3 regions of the Cellulomonas sp. plas2 genome follow, and region 1 is predicted to be linked to each of the others. Evidence: riboswitches for the same ligand, from Rfam matches in the RefSeq annotation. Region 1 holds a riboswitch; each other region holds the start of a gene.
What was found. Region 1 has a riboswitch for cyclic di-GMP ahead of AC2TDM_RS11050 (FliA/WhiG family RNA polymerase sigma factor). Riboswitches for the same ligand answer to the same signal wherever they lie in the genome.

Region 2: linked by a shared signal. The riboswitch ahead of AC2TDM_RS07280 (BldC family transcriptional regulator) and the one ahead of AC2TDM_RS11050 (FliA/WhiG family RNA polymerase sigma factor) in region 1 are both predicted to bind cyclic di-GMP.
Region 3: linked by a shared signal. The riboswitch ahead of AC2TDM_RS13440 (PKD domain-containing protein) and the one ahead of AC2TDM_RS11050 (FliA/WhiG family RNA polymerase sigma factor) in region 1 are both predicted to bind cyclic di-GMP.

The regions. Positions count from the first base shown of each region.
Region 1 is NZ_CM170155.1:2,463,629-2,468,797, reverse strand. It holds gene AC2TDM_RS11065 (YifB family Mg chelatase-like AAA ATPase) at 1-1,093, shown strand, start outside; gene dprA (DNA-processing protein DprA) at 1,090-2,376, shown strand; gene AC2TDM_RS11055 (tyrosine recombinase XerC) at 2,482-3,414, shown strand; cyclic di-GMP riboswitch class I at 3,515-3,589, shown strand; gene AC2TDM_RS11050 (FliA/WhiG family RNA polymerase sigma factor) at 3,605-4,531, shown strand; gene AC2TDM_RS11045 (peptidoglycan DD-metalloendopeptidase family protein) at 4,622-5,169, opposite strand, start outside.
Region 2 is NZ_CM170155.1:1,640,579-1,645,747, reverse strand. It holds gene AC2TDM_RS07300 (cupredoxin domain-containing protein) at 1-64, shown strand, start outside; gene AC2TDM_RS07295 (hypothetical protein) at 78-539, shown strand; gene AC2TDM_RS07290 (DUF3145 domain-containing protein) at 592-1,092, opposite strand; gene def (peptide deformylase) at 1,224-1,712, opposite strand; gene AC2TDM_RS07280 (BldC family transcriptional regulator) at 1,795-2,025, opposite strand; cyclic di-GMP riboswitch class I at 2,042-2,116, opposite strand; gene AC2TDM_RS07275 (hypothetical protein) at 2,448-2,963, shown strand; tRNA gene AC2TDM_RS07270 (tRNA-Ile) at 3,026-3,099, opposite strand; gene AC2TDM_RS07265 (methyl-accepting chemotaxis protein) at 3,236-4,864, shown strand; gene AC2TDM_RS07260 (hypothetical protein) at 4,953-5,169, shown strand, end outside.
Region 3 is NZ_CM170155.1:3,011,580-3,016,748, forward strand. It holds gene AC2TDM_RS13430 (PKD domain-containing protein) at 1-129, opposite strand, end outside; gene AC2TDM_RS13435 (hypothetical protein) at 132-887, opposite strand; gene AC2TDM_RS13440 (PKD domain-containing protein) at 1,174-3,369, opposite strand; cyclic di-GMP riboswitch class I at 3,385-3,459, opposite strand; gene AC2TDM_RS13445 (hypothetical protein) at 3,954-5,169, shown strand, end outside.

The DNA.
Region 1 (5,169 bases):
CGCGGCCGAGGCAGCCCTGGTGCCCGGGGCGCGGGTGCGCGGCGCGGCCACGCTGGCGCAGGTGGCCGCCTGGCACGGCGCCGACGTCCGGGTCCCGGACGTCGTCCCCGTGCCCGCCGGGCACCGCGCGCCGGCTGCGGCACCCACGCTCGACCTCGTCGACGTCGTGGGGCAGGCGGAGGCCCGCACCGCGCTCGAGGTCGCGGCCGCGGGCGGGCACCACCTGCTCATGGTCGGCCCGCCGGGAGCCGGCAAGACGATGCTGGCGGCCCGCCTGCCCGGGCTCCTGCCGGACCTCGACGAGGCGGCGGCGGTGGAGGTGACGGCCGTCCACTCGGTCGCCGGCACGTTCGACCCCGGCCAGGGACTGCTGCGCCGCCCGCCCTACGAGGACCCGCACCACACCGCCACCCCGGCGAGCATCGTCGGCGGCGGGGCGGGGCTGCCCCGTCCCGGCGCCGCGTCCCGTGCCCACCGCGGCGTGCTGTTCCTGGACGAGGCGCCCGAGTTCGGCACCGCGGTCCTCGAGACGCTGCGGCAGCCGCTCGAGCACGGGGAGCTCGTGCTGCACCGGGCGGCAGGGGCCGCGCGCTACCCGGCACGGTTCCAGCTCGTGCTGGCCGCCAACCCCTGCCCCTGCGGCCAGGGCGTCGGCAAGGGCCTGGCCTGCACCTGCCGGGCGGAGCAGCGACGGCGGTACTTCGCCAAGCTCTCCGGGCCGCTGCTGGACCGCGTCGACCTGCAGGTGGAGGTGCTGCCCGAGCGGTCGGGCGCCGTCCCCGGCGACGCGACGGCGGTCGTGGCCGCCCGGGTCGAGGGAGCCCGTGCGACCGCCGCGGAGCGCCTGCGCGGCACGCCCTGGCGCACGAACGGCGAGGTCCCCGGCCCGTGGCTGCGTGCCCGGTGGCGTCCCGAGGCCGCGGTCCTGGCGGAGCTGGACCGGGCGGTGGACCGCGGCACGCTGAGCCTGCGCGGGGTCGACCGGGTGCTGCGCGTGGCGTGGACGCTGGCCGACCTGGCCGGACGCGTGGCGCCCGACCGCGCCGACCTCGGCCGTGCGCTGTGGCTGCGGACGCGGGGGCAGGGCGCATGAGCGGGAGCGTGACGCCCCTGCGGGCGGGCAACGGCTCGGTTGTCAGGCCGGTGCGGGAGGACCGGCGGGCGCTCGACGGGGACGACCGAACGGCCCGCGCGGTGTGGAGCGCGCTCGTCGAGCCCGGGGACCGGGCGGCCGGCCTGCTCCTCGCGGCGCACGGCGCGCCGGCGGCGCTCGCCGGGGTCCGCGCGGCCGTGGCGGCCGCCTCGGGTGCCGGCTCCCCCGAAGGGGTGGTGGCCCGCCTCGTCGAGCCCCTCGGGGAGGACGACCGGCGCGGCGCACGGCGCGCCCTGGCGCGGTGGGCGGTCCGCCTGCCCGGCCTCGCGCCCGACGGTGGTCTCCGGGACCACCTCACAGCCGGCGGGCGCCTCGTGGTCCCCGGTGACGAGGACTGGCCGCCCGGGCTCGACGACCTGCGGGAGACCGCACCCCCGGCGCTCTGGGTGCGCGGCACGCTGCCGGCGGCCGGGCGGCGGGCCGTCGCGCTGGTCGGCGCCCGCGCCGCCACCCCGTACGGCGAGCACGTGGCGAGCCGGCTGGCCGGCGACCTCGCGCGGGCCGGCCTCGTCGTCGTCTCCGGCGGCGCGTACGGCATCGACGCGGCGGCGCACCGGGGAGCGCTGGCCGCCGGCGGCACGACGCTCGTCGTCGTCGCCGGCGGGGTCGACCGCCCGTACCCGGCCGGGAACGCGCGGCTGCTCGCGGCGGCCGTCGAGCAGGGCGGGGCCGTCCTCGCGGAGGTGCCGCCCGGCGCGCTGCCGACCCGCACACGGTTCCTGCAGCGCAACCGGCTCATCGCGGCCATCGCCGGCGCGACCGTCGTGGTCGAGGCGGCGTGGCGGTCCGGGGCCCTCAGCACCGCACGCCACGCGGCTGGCCTCCTGCGGCCCGTCGGCGCGGTTCCCGGACCGGTCACGTCGGCGGCGTCGGCGGGCTGCCACCGCATCGTCCGGGAGGAGGCGGCCACGCTCGTGACGGACGCCGACGACGTGCGCGAGCTCGTCGAGCCCGTCGGTACCGTGGACGCGCCGGACGCACCGCCGGACACCGGCGCGCCCCTCACGGGTGCCCCCGCGACGACCAGGGGGCCGGAGGACGTGGACCCCGTCGCCGCCCGGGTGCACGACGCGCTGCCCCGTCGGGTGGCGCGCCCGGACGGCGACGTCGCCGCTGCGGCCGGTGTCACGCTACGGGAGGCGCAGGACGCGCTGGCGGTCCTCGAGCTCGGCGGCTGGGCGCAGCGGACCGCCACCGGGTGGCGCGCGGCCGTCCCGACGTGACGCGCCGTCAGGGCGGGTCGTCTCGGGTCGCGCGGGCGGGGGAGCTGACGTGGCCCGTCCGCGCGCCTCCGTGGTGGGGCGGGGGAGGCGGTCCACAGTGACCCCGTGTCCGACGTCCCCCTGCTGCCGGGCGACCCCGCGCGCGCGCGCCTGCTGGCGGACCTGGCCGAGCACCTCGGCGCCGAGCGGGGCCTGGCACGCCACACCGTGCGCGCCTACCGGGCGGACGTCGACCACCTGCTGTCCCATGCGTTCCGTCGCGGGAGCGCCACGCTGGCCGACGTGGACCTCGCGGTGCTGCGCTCGTGGCTCGCCGCCATGGCGGCGGCGCACCTCAGCCGGGGCACGCTCGCCCGGCGGACGGCGGCGGCGCGCACCTTCTTCGCCTGGGCGCAGCGCACGGGCCGCGTCGCCGTCGACCCCGCCGCCCGCCTGGCCAGCGCCCGGCCCCGCGTGACGCTGCCCACCGTGCTGCCGGCCGCGCAGGTGGCCGCGCTGGTCGACGGCGCGCGCGACCGGGCGGCGGGCGACGACCCCCTCGCCCTGCGGGACTGGGTCGCCCTCGAGCTGCTCTACGGCACCGGGGTCCGCGTGGGGGAGCTGTGCGCGGCCGACGTCGACGACGCCGACCTCGTGGGACGGCTCCTGCGGGTCGTCGGCAAGGGTGACAAGGAGCGGGTCGTGCCGTTCGGCAGGCCTGCCGCCGTGGCGCTCGAGCGGTGGCTCTCGCGCGGCCGGCCCCACCTGGCCGTCGCGGGCTCGCCACCGGCGCTGCTCCTGGGGACGCGGGGCGGGCGCGTGGACCAGCGGCGCATCCGGGCCGTCGTGCACGCGGCCGCCGCCGGTGCCGCCGTCCCCGACGTGGCCCCGCACGCCCTGCGGCACGCGGCGGCCACCCACCTGCTCGAGGGGGGCTCGGACCTGCGGTCGGTGCAGGAGGTCCTCGGTCACGCGTCGCTGGCGACCACGCAGCGGTACACGCACGTGTCCGCCGAGCGCCTGAGGGCCGCCTATCGGCTCGCGCACCCGCGGGCTTGAGCCGCGTCATCCCAGGTGCACCGCCCGGCGCGGGTGAAACCACCGTTCGGTGGGGACAGACCATTGCTCCTGGCTGTGCGGTCGCCTAGAGTCCTCACTGTCAGCGAAACGGCAAACCCTCCGCGAGGGGGGGACGCAAAGCCACGGGACCCTTGAGGTCAGCCGGGCCACCGAACAGACAGGATCGATCATGCCGCAGCCCGGTTCCCTCCTGACCGTGTCCGCCCCGGTCGGGATGTCCCGTGAGACCGCCGCTCTCTCCGTCGCCGCCCGCGTGGCGCCCGCGGTGACCGCGCCGGCCGGCGTCATCCCCGCCCAGCGCACCCCGGCCGAGCTGCCGACGCCCGACGCCCCGCGCTCGGAGGTCGACACGCTCTGGGCGACGTTCAAGGAGACGGGCTGCCGCCGCTCCCGCGAGCAGCTGATCCTCCACTACGCGCCGCTGGTCCAGTCCGTGGCCGGGCGCCTCGGCATGCGGCTGCCGAGCAGCGTCGAGCAGTCCGACCTCGTCTCCTACGGCATGTTCGGCCTCATCGACGCGATCGAGAAGTACGAGACGGACCGCGCCGTGAAGTTCGAGTCGTACGCCGCCGCCCGCATCCGCGGCGCGATCATCGACGAGCTCCGCTCGCTCGACTGGGTCCCGCGGTCCGTCCGCTCGAAGGCGCGCACGCTCGACCGCGCCGTGGCCGACCTCGAGGCGCGCCTGCACCGCACGCCGACGCTGCCCGAGATCGCCGCCGAGCTCGAGCTCCCCGTCGCCGAGGTCCGCGCGACCTACAGCCAGCTCGCCACGACGAACGTGGCCGCGCTCGACGAGCTGCTCGGCGGCGAGGACGGCTCCTCGGCCGCCTCGCTGGGCGACGCCCTGCGCGACGCGCGGGCGGAGGACCCGGCCGGCTCGGTCGAGCAGCAGGAGCAGGCCTTCCTGCTGTCGCGGGCCGTCGAGCAGCTCAGCGAGCGCGAGCGCCTCGTCGTGGTCCTGTACTACTTCGAGGGCCGGACCCTCGCCGAGATCGGCCGCGTCCTCGGCGTGACCGAGTCGCGGATCTCGCAGATGCACACCGCCGCCATCGGCCGGCTGCGCACGCGGCTGACGGACGCCGAGGCGGCCTGACCCGCGACCGGTAGTGGGTCGGCGCACGGATCGGCGCACGGTTCGGCGAACGGATCGACGCCGCCCGCACCGACGGGCCGTGCCGGGCGCTCACCAGGGCAGCAGGACCACCCGCGGCAGCCGTCCCACGAGGGCGCCGGGGTCGAGGTAGCGGTCGCCCTCGCGCACGCCCCAGTGCACGCACCGGTCCGCGCAGTGCGAGGCGCCGGCGGTCGTGACCGTACCCGCCACCGTGCCCACCTCGTCCCCGACCTCCACCACGGTCCCGACCGGGACCGTCGCCGTGACGGGCTCCAGCGTGCTGCGCAGGCCGCCGTCGTGCCGCACCACCACGACCGCGCGCCCCGCGACGACACCCGCGAAGCCGACCGTGCCGGTCGCGGGAGCGCGCACCACCGTGCCGGGGTCCGCGCGCACGTCCAGGCCCCGGTGCCCGGCGGCCCACGGCTGCGGCGGGCGCACGAAGGGCGCCAGGACCGCCGACGCCACCGGCAGCCGCCAGCCCTCGGCGGCCGACGCGGTCGTGGCCGGCGCCGCGACGGTCGTCGTCGAGCTCCCTCCGTAGGCCGGTGCCGCGAGCAGCGGCAGGGCCACGCCGGCGACGAGGAGCGCGGCCATCAGCAGGGGGGTGGCGGGGG
Region 2 (5,169 bases), 820 kb from region 1:
GGGCGAGTACACGTACACGTGCGACCCGCACCCGCCGATGACCAAGACGTTCACGGTCTCCTGAGGGCGGGGTCGCGGTGCGCGAGAGGGGCCGCGGGGGCGCGCCCGGCCGTGCCGGCGGGCGGCCGCCGGGCGCGCGGACGGGGGTGGTCCTACGCGTCCTTGGCGCCCTGGCCCTCGGGGTCTCGGGCTGGGTGCACCTCCGCATCGCGCTCGACCGGCCACCGCTGACGGCCGACGGCGCGCTCACGCTCAGCGGGCTGTTCGCGGCCCAGGCGGCGGTCTGCGCGGTCGTCGTGCTGGCCGTCCTGGGCCGCGGCAGCCGGGCCGCGTGGACGGCGTTCCTCGTCGTGGCGGCCGCGTCGGTCGTCGCCCTCGTCGCGAGCGTCTACGTGCGGGTGCCCGCCATCGGCCCGCTGCCCGCGATGTACGAGCCGCTCTGGTACGGCGACAAGTACGTCGCCGCGGGCTCCGCGGCCGTCGCCGTGGTCGTCGCCCTCGCGGCGCTGGCCGCCCGGGGCCGCCCGCGACGCCGCTGAGCGACCGAGCGGCTCGGAGCCCCCGCTCAGCGCGGCGGCTCGGCGCGCCCGCTCAGCCCACGCGGTGCAGCCAGCGGACGGGGGCGCCGGCGCCGGCGTAACGGAAGGGCTCGAGCTCGTCGTCCCACGCCTGGCCGAGCGCCAGGTCGAGCTCGGCGCGCAGCCGCTGCGGGTCGGCCGCGTGCTCGAGCGCCGCACGCACCCGGTCCTCGGGCACGACGACGTTGCCGTGCACGTCCGTGGCGGCGTGGAAGATGCCGAGCTCCGGCGTGTGGCTCCAGCGCGACCCGTCGGCGCCGGGGCTGGGCTCCTCGGTCACCTCGTAGCGCAGGTGCGCCCAGCCGCGCAGCGCGGACGTCAGGCGCGCCCCGGTGCCTTGCGGGCCCTGCCACGAGAGCTCGCTGCGGTGCAGACCGGGGCCCGCCGGCTGCGGGGTCCAGTCCAGCGCGACGCGCACGCCCAGCACGTTGCCGGCCGCCCACTCGACGTGGGGGCACAGCGCGCGGGGCGCGGAGTGCACGAAAAGAACACCGCGCGTGATCGAGCCTGCCATGCCGTCCTCCTGTCGGTCCGAGATGCGTCTTCCCCAACGACCTCGGTACGACGGGCCGGGACGGCGTGCCCGGCGGTGGCGCGCGGTGCGCCGGGGACAGGATGCACGACCCCGGCCCCCGCGCGCCACCCCTACAGCTGGTCGCGCAGCGCGCGCATGGCCTTTTTGCGGACGGACCGCTCGAGCCGGTCGAGGTAGAGCTTCCCGTCGAGGTGGTCCACCTCGTGCTGCAGGCACCGGGCCATCAGCTCGGTGCCCTCGACGACGACCGGCCGACCGTCGAGGTCCGTGCCCTCGACCCGGGCGTACCAGGCCCGGTGGGTCGGGTACCACAGGCCGGGCACCGAGAGGCAGCCCTCCTCGCCGTCCTGGTACTCGTCCCCGCTCAGCTCGACGATCGTCGGGTTGAGGACGTACCCGACCTCGTCGTCGATGTTCCAGGAGAACGCGCGCAGCGAGACGCCGATCTGGTTGGCCGCCAGCCCCGCGCGTCCCTCGGTGTCGACGGTCTCGAGCAGGTCCTCGACCAGGGCTCGGACCCGCTCGTCGACCTCGCGGATCGGCTCGCAGGGGGTGCGGAGCACGGGGTCGGGGACGACACGGATGTCACGCATGGCCATGCCCCGATCCTCCCACGCGCGGACCCGCACGCCGGCGTCGTGGCCGGCGGGCGGGTGCGCGGCGAGCTCGGGTTCCCGGGGCTCAGTCGGCGGAGGCGGCCTGCTGCGGGACGCCCTGGAGGAGCTGGCGGATCTCCGCCTCGTGGAACCGGCGGTGGCCGCCGAGGGTGCGGACCGCGGAGATCTTGCCGGCCTGGGCCCAGCGCGTGACCGTCTTGGGGTCCACGCGGAAGAGGCTGGCGACCTCGCCCGGCGTGAGGAGCGCGCCCTGGGCGGCCTGGAGCTCGGCGAGGGACGTGGTGGCGGTGCTCATGGGAGCTCTCCTGTCGTTCGGCGGCTCGGCTGACCCGTGGGGCCCCGTGGCTCTGCGTCCCCACCTCGCGGTGGGTTTGCCCTTGTCGCTGACGGCACGAACTATGCCGGAAAGGCGGACATCGCGGCAAGATCCCCCGCCCCGGACGGAAGCGGACGCAACCCCCCGCGGCTGGGCCGTCCGGGTGACCGGTCGAGGGTCGCACGCCTCTCACCGGCGCGGACGTGGCAGGCGCCGGTCGTGTCGACCACCCGTGGTATCACCCGCTGCGGTGGTGTCTCCTCCCCCTCGAGCGGGGCCGACCGGACGAGAGCGGGGTCCACCGGGCACGTGGTCCCGCCGCAAGTGTCAAGGACGGCAGGCCCCCGACCGATGAGGTGACATGCCGCACGGATGCGGCGTGAGAGAGGGGGACGGTCACCATGACGACGACCCTGCACGAGGACGGGTACCGGCGGAGCACGCCGCACCCCGCCGAGGTCGAGCACCGGCCCTGCGCGGGCGCACCCGGCCGCGAGGACCACGAGCCCGTGCTGGACGCGGGCGGCATGACGCTCGACTGGGGCGTCGTCCACGAGGAGGTCGACCTCCGCACGGGCGCGGTGCGCACGGGCGAGTGCTGGGGCCTGGGCAGCGAGCACCACGCCCGGGCCCTGGCCGAGCACATCAACACCGCGTCTCCGGGGCCCGACGAGCAGCTCACCGGCTCCGCGGACGAGCACGGTCGGCGACGGCCGCACGGGCACGCGGCCGTCGAGCGTCGGCACGCGCGCGTCGCGCACCGGTGGGTGGGCGCCGCCGCGGAGGGCACCACGCCCGCCCGACCGGCGCACTGGGACCTCATCGAGACCCTCGTCCTCCAGGTGGCGCGGGCCACGGGCATGCCGGAGAACGCGGTCCGCCTCGGCCTGGGCCTGCCGCTGCCCGACGTCTCCTGAGGGGCGTCGCCGCCGCCCTGCACGGCGCGGGGCCGACTCCCCCGCCACCGCCGGGCGATCGGTGGGGCAGGTGGGGCTTGAACCCACGACCCACGGATTATGAGTCCGCTGCTCTGACCGGCTGAGCTACTGCCCCGTTCGGGTCACGGACGCTACCAGCCGGGGGCGACCGCTCACCGCGCGGCACCCGCTGCCGAACGACAGGACGAGTCGCACGAGCACCCGTGCGCATCAGCCGCCCCCGGTCTGCCGCCCTCGCGCACAGGAGCACCATGAGCCGCACCACCACCGTCACCTCCGGGACGCCCCGCCGCCGCCCGTTCGCGGACCTGTCCGTCCGCTCCAAGCTGCTCGGCCTCGTCGGCGTGTTCTGCGCCGCCGGGCTCGGTCTCGGCACGGCCGCCTACGCCGCGCTGGGCACGGTCTCCGGGCAGACGCAGGACCTGGCGCAGGTGCAGACCGACGTCCTGAGGCCGACGCAGACCATCCACCAGAACCAGCTCAAGTCCCGCATGATCGTCGCGCAGCTCGCCGCGGTGGCCAGCCCGGACGAGGTCGAGCACTGGCAGGCCGAGCTCGTCGAGAACGACGCCGAGCTCGACGCGGCGATCGCCGACGTGCAGACCTTCGTCGACACGACGGCGCCGCTGCCGCACTGGGAGGAGTTCCTCGAGGCCTTCGCCCTCTGGCGGGAGGCCCGTGACGCGGAGCTCGTCCCGGCGGCGCTGTCGGGTGATGCCGCGACGTACGAGCAGGTGCTGGCGGACGTCACGGAACCCCTCAAGAGCGCCTACGTGGACGAGCTGGACGCGCTGGCTGCGGGCGGCGACGCCTGGGCGGCGGGGACCGCGGCCGACGCCCAGACCACCGCGCGCAGCGTGCAGACGCTGATCGTCGTCGGCATCACGGGCACCATCGCGCTGACGCTGGCGCTCGGGCTCGCCGTGGCACGCTCGGTCCGCCGGTCCGTGAGCGGCGTGGAGACCGCCCTGCACGCCATCGCCGAGGGCGACCTCACCGTGGCCGCCGAGGTGCACGCGGCCGACGAGCTCGGCCGCATGGCCGCCACGCTCAACGACGTGCGGGCCCGCCTGCGCGACACGCTCCAGGGCGTGTCCGTGGCCGCCGGGTCGGTCGCCGACGCGACCGGCGGGCTCGACGAGGCCGCCCGGCGCGTGGCGACGAGCTCGGCGGACACCAGCGTGCGCACCGAGGAGCTCTCGGCCGCCGCGGAGGAGGTGTCGCGCAACGTCGCGGTCGTCGCCGCGGGTGCCGAGCAGATGGGCAGCTCCATCCGCGAGATCGCGCAGAACGCCGCGGCCGCCGCGAAGGTCGCCACCCAGGCGACGGAGGTCGCCGCCACGACGAACGACCAGGTCGCGCGCCTCGGGGTCTCCAGCCAGGAGATCGGCGAGGTCGTCCGGACCATCACGCAGATCGCCGAGCAGACCAACCTCCTGGCCCTCAACGCCACCATCGAGGCGGCGCGCGCCGGCGAGGCCGGCAAGGGCTTCGCGGTCGTGGCCGGCGAGGTCAAGGAGCTGGCCGGCCAGACGGCGAAGGCCACGGAGGACATCGCCCGCCGTGTGGACGCGATCCAGTCCGACACGCAGGGCGCGGTGAGCGCCATCGGCCAGATCGCGCAGATCATTGCGTCCATCAACGACTACCAGATGACGATCGCCTCGGCGGTCGAGGAGCAGACCGCGACCACCTCGGAGATGTCGCGGGGCGTGGCGGAGGCCGCGCAGCGGTCGAGCGAGATCGCCTCGACGATCTCCGTGGTCGCGGGCGCGGCGGGCACGAGCTCGCAGGTCGCCGAGCAGGTCGGCGGGTCCGTCCAGGGCCTGTCGCGCATGTCGGCGGAGCTGCACGCCCGCACGGAGGAGTTCCGCTTCTGAGGACGGCTCCTGTGCGGCCCCCGGCGGCGCCGGCACCGGACCCACGGGTCCCGGGGCCGGCGCCGTCGGCGTGCGTAGGGTGACGGGCGTGCCCTCCCTCCTGCGCCCGCGCCGCGCGACCGGCGCCCGGACCGACGCCCGGACCGACGCCCGGAACGAGACCCTGCCGCGCGCCTGGCGACGCCACCTGACGGCCGTCACGCCCGCGACCGGGGGGCTGCCGGACCGCGTGCTCGCGTCCGTCCGCCTGGCCGACGGCCACGGCTGGGCCGTGACGACCCACGCGCGCCTCGTCGTGCTGGACG
Region 3 (5,169 bases), 550 kb from region 1:
GACGGCCGTGGGCACCGCCGCACGTGCGGCCGGGACGTCGAGCGCCACGAGGCCGACGGCCGCGAGGACGAGGGCGAGGAGAGCCGCTCCGAGCCGGGCCGGCGCGCTGCCGACGAGGGAGGAGGACATGGTCAGCCTGCTTCCGGGGTGATGACGACGAGCACGACGGGTGAGGTGGGCGTGACGGAGACGGACAGCACGTAGGAGTCCCCGGTGACCTGCGGGAGGGTGAGCACGTACGTCCCCGTGGCCGAGGCGCCGGGCGCGAGCTCCCCCCCGAGGGGCGCGGAGCGGTCGTCGCCCAGGTTCTGGCTGCCCGGGACGCCGTCGGCGCCGTAGAGGTTGAGCACGACGTCGTCGAGGACGACAGCGGAAGCGGTCGCGTTGGTGACCGTCAGGGTCACCGCCAGCGCCGGCCCGGCGACCTCCCCCGGGCCGCGCGCCGTCGCCTCGACGCGGTCGGCCGAGTCGACGACGACCTGCACGCCCTCGACCGGGGCGACCGCCGTACCGGGCGCGACGGGATCCGTGTGCTGCGCGCTGCTCTCGATCTCGCGGACGTCGTCGACGACGGCCGCCTCGGCCGGGGCGAGGTCCAACGGCGCGGCCGCACCCGGCGCGGCGCTGGCGCCGGCGCCCGGGGTCTCGGCCGGCACGGACGCCTGGGGCGCCGGGGTGGGCGTGGCCGACGCCGTGGGCGACGCCGAGGGCTCGGGCGACTCCGTCGCCGTCGCCGTCGCGCTCGTCGTGGCACCGGTGCCGCCGGTGGGAGCGGCGACGGGCCCGCCGCCGCGGCCGGCGAGCACGGCCACGAGCACGACCCCGGCGACGAGCAGGAGGCCGGCCACCAGGAGGACGGCGCGCTGGCGTGTGATCGACGAGCGCACGACACGCCTCCGTTCCCTGGTCTGGTCCTTGCCCGGCTGAGGTGTGCAGCGGTACGTTCCGCTCGCACCGCTCCTCAGCGGCATTTCGGACACAGTAGTCGCGGGTCCTGCGCGTCTCCCGGGGCTGTGGACGCACTTCACCCGTCGCCGTGCGCGATATCACCCGGGAGCGGGAACGCCCGTACCGGCGACCCCTCGGGGGCCGCCGGCACGGGCGTGGTCGTCACCCGACCGGCCGCGGGGCCGGCGCCGCGCGAACGGCACGGGTGGGTGGGTCAGGACGTCGTCAGGGCGTGAGGTCGAGGTCCGGCAGCGGCGCGACCCGGCGCGTCCCCCCGCCGGAGACGTCGTCGGCGGTGTTGTTCGTCAGCACGCGCATGAGCGGGTACAGCTTGCGCCAGTCCGTGCTGAGGTTCGCGGCCTGCGCCGGGTCGACCGCCGCCTCGCCGTAGAGCGCGATCGTCGAGGACCGGATGAGCACGTGGGCGCCGTAGTCCTGCAGCGCACGCGCCAGCGCCAGGCCCTCGGGCGTCAGCCCGAGCTTCGTGACGTCCACCGTCCCGGGGATCGCGAGCATCGTCCCCATGGGGATCTGGCCGCTGTAGTACAGCGACGCGTCGCCGTCCTGCGTGCGAGCCGGCCACACCGGACCCATCTTCAGCATCTCGTTGGGGATGCCGACGGCGAGCGTGTGCCGGATCGACAGGGAGCGCAGCTCCTCCTTGCGGATGAGCCCGCCGTAGAAGGAGATGCTCGAGGCCCGGGACCCGTCCTTCATGCCGTCGCCGGTCAGATCCGTGCGCACGACCCGCGTCGTGGTCCACGTCAGGGGACCGGTCTGCGTCATCTTGTAGAACTCCCAGCCCCACAGCCCGTCGGGGTCGATGACGCCGACGTGCTTGTCGGTGCCGTAGGTGGGCGCGGTGCCAGCCGGGATCCGGACCTGGTAGACCTTGCCGTCCTTGAGGTTCGTGACGGTCGCGAGCGGGTCCGTCGCCTTCGCACGGAACACGGCGATCGACCAGCGCGTGGAGTTGATGACCGGCGTGCCCGACAGGAACATGCGGGTCCGCGTGTCCGCGGCGGACTCGAAGACCGCGCCGGAGCCGATGGAGGTGTTCCAGAAGGCCGTGCTCGCGAAGGGCTGCAGCGCCGCGACGCGCGTCCCGGCCGGCTTGGTCACCGTGACGGTGCGGGTCGCGCGGGCGGTGGCCCCGCGGTCGTCGGTCACCGTCAGGCCGACGGTGTAGGTCCCGGCGGACGCGTAGGCGTGCTGCGGGGTCGCACCGGTGCCGGTCGACCCGTCGCCGAAGGTCCAGGCGTAGGAGGCGAGGGACCCGTCGGCGTCGCGCGAACCGCCGGCGTCGAGGGTGACGCCGAGGTCCTTGGCGACCGCGGTGAAGGAGGCCGTGGGGGCGACGTTGGGTGCGACCACGACGACGTCGCGGCGCACCTGCGCGGTGGCCCCGTCGTCGTCCACGACGGTGAGGGTCACCGGGTACGTGCCGCCGGTGGCATAGGTGTGCGTCCCCGTCGGGCCGGTCGAGGTGGCGCCGTCGCCGAAGGACCAGGACCAGCTCGAGATCGTCCCGTCGACGTCGGCGGACGCGCTGCCGTCGACCGCCACGGCCAGGTCGCGCACCGACGGCGTGAAGGCGGCGGTCGGCGCCACGTTGGGCGCGACGACCGACGCGGACGTCAGCCCGGACCAGCTCGCCACGAGCTCCTTGGCCGAGGACCCGGCCACGTAGGTGCTCAGGCCCACCCGGCCGGCGGTCTGCAGCCCTGCCGTCGCGTCCTGCGCCGTCACGGTCCACGCGCCCGGCTCGGCCGAGCCCGCCGCCCACACCTTCGCGCGCAGGGTGGTCGGCGCGGTGCCGGTCACCTGCAGCCGCACCACGAGCTTCGCCCCGGGGGCGTAGGCGACACCGGGCACGTCGACCGTGCGCAGCGCCGTCGCCGACCGGCTGAGCTGCAGCTGCAGCGCGCCGGACCAGGTGACGACGACCCGGGCGCGGTAGTCGCCGGCACCGGCGACGCTGCGCCCCAGCACCGAGGCGTACGCGGCGGGCCCGGACCCGGCAGGACGGTCGAGCGCCACCGTCACACGCGTGTCGGCGTCCGTCACGGCTGCGGCGCTGCCCAGGACGGAGGCCGCCGTGGCGCCGGGGCGGACCGTCTGCCGGCCCGTCCCGCCGGACACCGCGTAGGCGACGTCACCGCCGCAGCTCACCCACGAGCCACCGGTCGTCGCGGAGCCCCAGCCACCGGTGAGGGTGCGGGCGAAGCTGTCGACCACCAGCGTCACGGGCGTCGTGGCCGCCGGCAGCACCGACGCTGCGGGGACGGGTGCGGCGGCGTGGACGGGGGCGACGGCGCCGGCGACGAGCGCCAGCGCGAGCGTCGTGGTGCCGATGAGGCTGACCGGGTGCCGGGCGGGGGTGCCCGCGGGCGCGGTCGAGGACGGTCGGGTGCGGATCACCGGTGCTCCATCTCGTTCGGTAGCCAGGCTGACCACGGGGGTCCCTCGGCTTTGCGTCCCCGCCTCGCGACGGGTTTGCCGTTGTCGTGTGGTGGCTCCCCGTCTCCTTCGGCAGCGGCAGCGGCGGACTTCACCCACGGCCCGTCACTCGTCCGGGGGTTCCTCGGGTCCACGGCGGCCGGCGGCGACCCTGCTGAGGCGTCCACATGCTGGACTCCAGCCGCCGCGACCCGCGTGTGTTGGGTCACAGGAAGGTCACGGCCGGGGGTGCGGGTGCCCGAGAGCGCCCTCGGGCACGCGTGGAGCGGTGGTCGAGGGCGCGCGACGACGACCTCGGGGCGTGAGCAGGGGTGACACACCGGCCGAGCCCTCGACCGCGGCCGCCGCGTATAGCACCACGGACCCGTTCCGGCGTGCCCCGGGGCCGACTTTCACCCGCTGACCGCCGGTGCGCCCGGTGGCACGGCGGGGTTCTCGGCGCGCCGGAGCCCCCGTACGGTCGACCCGCCCCGCCCCGGCGGCGGCACCACCATGACCCTGCCCCGTCTCCGGCGCGCACCGCTGCGCCGCTCGAGGAGTTGCTCGTGCCCTTCGGCCTCCCCACGACGAACCGTTCCGTCGCCTCCGTCCCGTCCGGTCCTGCCGATGGACGGTCCTCCCGACGACCGGCGACCGTCCGCGCCGGCGGGCTGTCCCTCGCGGCCGTCCTGCTCGCCACCGGCGCCACGACGGCCGCCGCGTCCTCCGCCGTCGCCGCCGACACCGAGGCGGTGGCGCAGGACGCCTTCTCCCGGGAGCTGGGCGACGGCTGGGGCCCCGCCCAGCAGGGAGGGACCTGGAGCGACGACGAGAGCGGCGCCTGGTACTACGTCACCGGTGGTGCCGGTCGCCACACGGTCGGCAGCGGCGTCACGGCCGCCTCGCTCCTGCACGACGTGTCGCGGACGGCCACGGACACCCGGGCCACCGTCCGGACGAACCGTGCGGCCGGCGCAGGTCCCGCCGTCTACGCCTCGGTCCTGGGCCGCGCGGTCCCCGGCGCCGGCGACTACCGCGCCCGTCTCGTCGTGACGTGGGAGGGCGCGCTCGAGCTGCGCCTGGCACAGGCCGGCACGACGCTCGCGAGCGCCCCGCTCGACGCGGACTACGCGCCGGACGCGAACTACGAGGTGCGGCTCGCGGTGACCGGCACCTCACCGACGACCCTGCGCGCGAAGGCCTGGCCCGCGGGCAGCGCCGAGCCGGACGGCTGGCAGGTCGAGACGACCGACGGGACCCCCGGCCTGCAGACGGCGGGCGAGGTCGGCCTCAGCACGTACGTGTCGAAGGCCGACGGGGACGTCACCGTGACCTACGACGACTTCGACGCGGACGCGGCGTCCCCGGCGGGCGAGGCCCCGGCCCCCGCACCGGCCCCCGCACCGGCACCGGCACCGGCGCCCGCACCGGTGCCCGCTCCCGCCCCGGCCCCGGCCCCGGCGCCTGCGCCCGGGGAGCTGCGTGACCCGGCAGAGCACCCCTTCGCGTCGTCGGCGGTCTGGAACACGGCCGTCGGCTCGGGTGCGCGCTTCGAGCAGACCTGGGACACGCGCACGCGGACCTTCCTGTCCGGCACGCCGGTGGTGAACTCCACCCGTTGGTCGATCGCCGTCTTCCAGGCCCGCAGCAGCGACCCGGTCGCCACGGTCACGAACACGAAGACCGGCGACGTGCACAAGGTGCGCATCCCGTCCGGCACCACCGCCACCTACGGCACGGACAAGCACGTGGGGATCATCGAGCCCGACGGCCGTACGGCCT